2 regions of the Paenibacillus sp. RC334 genome follow, and region 2 is predicted to be linked to the other one. Evidence: predicted binding sites of a transcription regulator. Region 2 holds the regulator's gene; the other holds the start of a gene.
What was found. Region 2 encodes CtsR, which represses protease genes until heat stress. Its sites were predicted from a motif close to ATGGTCAATAAAGGTCAAACA; they were not measured.
Positions count from the first base shown of each region.

Region 1 (3,186 bases), 1.0 Mb from region 2:
AACCAGGTATTTCTATTAAATGGAATGGTAAAACGTTGGCGACCAAAGGGATTCAGGTGAACGGAAGCACAGTGATTCCCGTAGCAGCATTGCGCGACAGCCTGGGGATTCCGGTGAGTTATGATGCCAAAACAGCGACTTATACCGTAGGTAGTGGGTACAATAAGCTTTACATCATGTCCTCTTCCTCCGATGGTCCCTATGTCAATGTCAATGGAATAACCACACGCAACATGGACGCCAAACAGATCGCCGGGAAGCTGTACATTCCTATGAGTCTGCTGAAAGACTATCTGGGTATCGATGCTCAGTGGAATGCAGCTCAGAAAACAGTAACAATGAGTAAAAGCCAGCTAAATCCGATCACGATTACGTCCCAATCTCTTCCGGCTTCGAGTGATGCAAAGGTTTCCTACAAGGTTAAGTACTCGCAAATCAGCGGTGGCCAGCTAAACCCTGAAGCTCAGCAGGCCATTAATAGTGTGCTCAAAAAGCAAGCGGAGGGAATACTGGCAGCAGGCAAAAAGCAAGTAGCAGAGGGTGAACCTACAGTAGAAAGACCGTATACTTTCAGTAATGATTTTGCTATTGCCTATAACCAACAAGGGATTTTGAGCATCATTATGGAGGATTACTCCGATACGGCTGGTGCTCATGGTATGACGGCCCGTAAAGGATATACGTTCTCACTCGCTGATGGAAAATTGCTGCAATTGTCTGACGTGCTGAAGGCCAATCCTAATTACAAACAGTTTCTTAATAGCGACCTGAAGAAAAAATTAATGGTCCAATGGTGAATGAAGGCGGCTTTGGTGGCTTCAAGAATATTGCGGCTAATCCGAATTTTTATGTAACGAATAGCGGTGTGACGATTGTGTTTGACTTGTATGAGTATGGGCCTTATGCGTATGGTATTCCTGAGTTCACTTATTCGTTTGGTCAATTGTTGCCTCAAGGCAGCAAGCCTTTTACTGGACAGAATGAATAGTACAAATGAATAAGTTAGATTATCTGTACACAAAAGAATAGTAAACGAAAAAAGCTGCCTACCGGATACAATCATCCGGGGCAGCTTTTTTCGTTTACCAGCTATTCAGAGGCCATAATTCGTTCTCTTACACACCTTCTGGAGAGGAGCTAGTAAGCACTTTATCAATAATACCGTATTCCTTGGCATCATCCGCGGACATGAAATAGTCACGGTCTGTGTCTTTTTCAATGCGCTCCAGTGGTTGGCCTGTGCGATCTGCGAGAATGCGGTTCAATTTGTCGCGCATTTTCAGAATGCGGCGGGCGCGGATTTCAATATCCGTTGCTTGACCTTGTGCGCCACCCAGCGGTTGGTGAATCATAATCTCACTGTTCGGCAAAGCAAAACGTTTGCCCTTGGCACCTGCGTTCAGCAAGAACGCACCCATGGAAGCCGCCATACCTACACAAATCGTAGACACGTCAGGTTTAATATATTGCATCGTATCGAAAATGGCCATACCGGCTGTGATCGAACCGCCAGGGCTGTTAACATACAAGTGAATGTCTTTTTCAGGATCTTCGGCAGCCAAAAACAGCATTTGCGCAATAATAGAGTTGGCTACAACGTCATTGACGTCCGAGCCCAACAAAATAATGCGATCCTTCAACAGTCTGGAATAAATGTCATAGGCGCGTTCGCCGCGGTTACTTTGTTCTACTACCATAGGAACATAGCTCACGTCAAAAAACCTCCCTTTAATATCGTTAATGGATTTGGTGGACATGCCGATTACACGTCCCTATTTATAAACTGTTACCGTATTAACCACATGATAAACAATTTCAAACAAAAAGTCAAAGAAAGTCAAACTAATAGTCAAAAAAAGAGCCCTCTGCGCTCTTATTGGTTAAAACAGTATATAGAAGCATTTAGACATTCATATAAAATGGCGCGCCCGCGAGGAATCGAACCTCGATCTCAGGCTCCGGAGGCCTACGTCATATCCGTTGGACCACGGGCGCACAGCTAATTGGAAACAAAGATGATTATATGATATACGGCATTGAATTGCAAGCTTTTATTACGTGCGCATATTCACATAAAAAGTTGAGAAATATAGGTTCAGATAGACTTGCATGTGGAGCAAATATTGGGTAAGATATACGTGGGACTTAAAAAGTTAACCCGGGACGTTTTAAGACCAGTTAGTGATATAGTATTAAAGATAGAACTTAGAAGTGTGCGGGAGTGGAAAGCATGCGAAAGATATTAGAAATACAGAAGCAGCTTCTGCCCGACCTCATGGATGTTTTGAAAAAAAGGTACACAATCCTGCATCAGATTATGCTGTCCGATGTTATTGGACGCAGAACGCTGGCGGCTTCACTGAACATGACCGAGCGCGTGTTGCGCGCCGAAACCGATCTTCTTAAAGCCCAAGGGCTGATTGAGATTGAGAGTGTGGGCATGAAGGTGAGCAAAGCAGGACTGGATCTGCTGGAACAGCTGGAGCCAATTGCGAACAACTTGTTCGGCCTGTCCCAATTGGAGGATCAGATTCGTCAAGCCTATGGTTTGAGGAAGGTGGTTGTCGTTCCAGGGGATTCGGATGCTTCTCCTTTAACGAAGCAGGAGCTGGGTCGTGCCGGGGCAAAAGCGCTGCTGAGTGTTATGGACGACGAGGATGTGGTCGCCGTAACAGGTGGCACGACGATTGCCGACGTGGCGGACCAACTGACACTACCTGCTAATGGCCCACTTAAGGGCGGATGGTTCGTACCAGCACGTGGGGGTTTGGGAGAAAGCATGGAAATGCAGGCGAACACAATTGCTTCCACAATGGCTCGTAAGGTCGGCTCACAATACCGTCTGCTCCATGTACCGGATTTGCTCAGCAATCATGCTTACAACTCCCTGCTTGAAGATACGAATATTCAGGATATTTTAAGCCTGATTCGCGAGAGTCGGATCATCATTCACGGGATAGGCAACGCCATAGCAATGGCACGTAGACGCAAGCTCGACCCTGAAACCTTTGCCCAGATCAGCAGTGAGGGCGCGGTTGCCGAATCGTTTGGCTATTATTTTAACGAAGACGGCGTCGTTGTTCACAGAATGCTGACGCTTGGACTCCGTTTGGAGGATATCAGGCGTACCGAGACGGTTCTAGGCGTAGCTGGAGGTAAGAGCAAGGCGGCCGCTATTCATGCAGT
Region 1 is NZ_CP125370.1:96,836-100,021, forward strand. It holds gene QMK20_RS00520 (stalk domain-containing protein) at 1-797, shown strand, start outside; gene QMK20_RS00525 (RsiV family protein) at 791-988, shown strand; gene clpP (ATP-dependent Clp endopeptidase proteolytic subunit ClpP) at 1,116-1,712, opposite strand; tRNA gene QMK20_RS00535 (tRNA-Arg) at 1,921-1,995, opposite strand; gene QMK20_RS00540 (sugar-binding transcriptional regulator) at 2,231-3,186, shown strand, end outside.
Region 1: the regulator CtsR is predicted to act here: its motif matches at 1,824-1,844, upstream of clpP (ATP-dependent Clp endopeptidase proteolytic subunit ClpP).

Region 2 (3,186 bases):
GATTGGATACCTGAAACAGATTGCCGACCGCTTCGCTTCCTTCACCATAAATACCGCGAACGGTAAGACCTACCTGTGAAACAGCGGACAAAATTCGATTAATCTGATGAGTCATGACCAATGCGGGCAGATGCATCATCACCGAAGCTCTCATCCCTGTGCCAACATTCGTCGGACAACTGGTCAGAAAGCCTCTACGATCATCAAATGCATAATCGACATGCGCCTCAAATGCATCATCAATAACCGTAGCACGTTCCCAAGCTTCTCTAACCTGACATCCCGGATATAAGCACTGGATACGCAGATGATCCTCTTCGTTTATCATAACACTAACCGATTCATCATCGCTAATCAAAACAGCACCGTTACGAGATTCGTTCGCCAAATTAGGGCTAATCAAATGCTTCTCAACCAGTACCTGCTTATCGATCTCATCCAACTCGGATATTTTCAGGGTATGAAAGGTACCAAAGCGGCCTAAATCATCATACTGAAGGATATCCGTCAAACGTTGAAGTGCTTCTTCCGACTGCTGGTTGGTAGCAAGCATGGGAAAAGGCAGATGCTGCAAGTTACGCGCAATTCTCACCCGGCTGCTAATGACAATCTCCGAATCCGCAGCTTCACCACGCATCCAATCACTTAGCGGCTTTTCCGTAAACCGGATATTGGGCATTACGCATCCCCTCCTACTCTTCACAAACTTTACTCTTCGGTCATTTCTTTTTCAAGCTTTCTGATTTGATCCCTAAGCTCAGCGGCTGATTCGAATTCTTCCTGTACAATATGCTGTTGCATCTCTTTTTTCAGATCATCAATTTGCCGTTTAACCTTCAATCGGCCTCCGGTGCGAACCGGAACCTTGCCCACATGGCTCGTACTGCCATGCACACGCTTGAACAAAGGGTCTAGACGGCTGTCAAAATATTGATAGCACGACGGACACCCAAAGCGCCCCAGCTTACTGAACTGTGCATAAGTCATGCCGCAATCCTTGCATTGCAGATTTTGCGGACCGCTATGGCCTGGCGACTGGCTCTTTGTGCTGGATTCAAAATCCAGCATACCCGACAACAAGCTATGAATTGAAAAGCCGTTAGGTGTACCAGGGATCATCTCCCCTTTTTCCTTCGCACACGTCTCACAAATATGAAACTCTGTCTTTTCGCCATTCACAATTTTGGTGAAATGCAAAGTTGCCGGCCGTTTATTACATTCTTGGCACAGCATAAAAGCACCTCCTTCAGCGTCAGGATTTTTGCAAATCCCTACTCCAAACCGTTAATCTTGAATCACACGCTATCTGGCCACCAGCAACGAAATCAGCATAGCCTTAAGCAGCCTTGCCCGTAGCTGGTCACGATAAGGAAGCTTCAGCAATAATGTGTCCCTTGATAAAGCAGCCTTCATTAAACCAGCTTCCCTTTTGCTTAAAAAAAGTGCTTCTTCCAGCTGATAAATCAGCCCTTCCGCTGCCGATTGGCTAATTTCCTCTCCAATGCTTTGATGGAGATGTGTATGAATCGCATGCTGTGCAGGCAGTTGAATTCGCTGAATGCGAATGTAACCCCCACCACCGCGTTTGCTTTCCACCACATAGCCTTTTTCCAGCGTAAAACGGGTACTGATTACATAATTAATTTGCGACGGCACGCAGGAAAAGCGGTCAGCCAAATCATTGCGCTGAATTTCCACTAAACCTTTGGGACTTTCCAGCAATATGCTCTTCAAATATTGTTCAATAATATCGGAAACATTGCGCATTTCATCATCCTCCACTAACGGAAACGCAAATATTCAGTACATTTCACGCTCCACAGAGTCCGCCGTATATTGAACTTAACCGAACGGTAAAGTCATGAATCTAAGCCAGTATCGAGGCTAATTAGCCCCCCCTACCTCACTTAGAAACATCCCGTTTAGTTTCTAGTGTGACCTTTATTCGTAATAAATCATACACCTTCCCTCATGCTCATGAGATTACAGTGACGTTTATCTACAGATCAGGTCTGTCTTTTCATGCTGTGTTGGTGTCAATGTATTATATACGGCTAAAAACTCAGCGTATTCACACCATTCTAATGAAGCACTATAGACTCGATTGACTTTGACTTTCTTTGACTATATTCACATTATAGCACAAAATATATTTTTGCCAAGGGGTCAATATCATTTTTCGCAATCTAATTATGTTTTATACAATATAAGAAAAACTCTTCCCTTTACGGAAAGAGTTCTGAAAAATGTCGTTAAAATCATCCACACCTCATGCAAGGTATTTAAGCCAGACTCCCTAAAGAATGAAGACTCAAGAGCATTTAAGAGCATTATAATTAGAAAAAATCCAGCAAAAATGTTTGTTTTATCGGTATTACACGTTCTAATACAGACACAGACTCACCTCGCCCTGTAATACGACTCCACTTATACAGATCATCAGGCCGCTGATAGCCAAGCATCAGGGTGGTCAGCGACTGGATTCCCACGCTCAAGTCAGCTTCTACACCGTCCTCGGAAGAACTGCTTGGATCCACTCTGTCCAAATGTCCTTGCCCTTCCGCGTTGACCATCAATATCCATATACCTTCATTCCATGGAGCATAATGATCTGTCAGATGTAAGGTCAAACGTGTTTCCTCTCCAATTGCCTCAAAAGGATATTTCTCCACAAAAGCAGCTGCATCTACAATACGGCCCATAAAATAAGGCACTGTTTCCTGCTGAATTCGCGGATCTTCTAGCAGAAATGGCAGATTGTCATCAGCCGGAATGTAAATGAATTTACCCTGGGTTATCATCGAATCATGATTTGCAAAATACGTCCACAACGCCCGCCGTGCCGTCTCATTAAGATATACCAGTTCGTCGCAATTCAGCTGCTTATCTTCAATTTTGTAGAGTGCATATCCCTGAGGATCGCCTGCTTCAGAGTAATACACTGCGGTCCGGTAGTTCTTATTTAATGTCCGCTCTTGCCACCATTCCTTATCTCGTACCAGCGTACCATTATAACGCGAAGCATATGCTTGATACACTTGGTCCAGCTCAGAAATATCTTTGACATCCCGTTTGACCGTACCTTCGGTTTTAAGCTTGGCAGGGAATTTATCGATCGGAATAATATACTTTTTGTATTCTATATACGTTTCCCATCCAAATTTACGATAGAAGGCAAAAGAGAAA
Region 2 is NZ_CP125370.1:5,072,421-5,075,606, forward strand. It holds gene mcsB (protein-arginine kinase McsB) at 1-679, opposite strand, end outside; gene mcsA (protein-arginine kinase activator protein McsA) at 709-1,233, opposite strand; gene QMK20_RS23370 (CtsR family transcriptional regulator) at 1,303-1,767, opposite strand; gene QMK20_RS23375 (GNAT family N-acetyltransferase) at 2,337-3,186, opposite strand, start outside.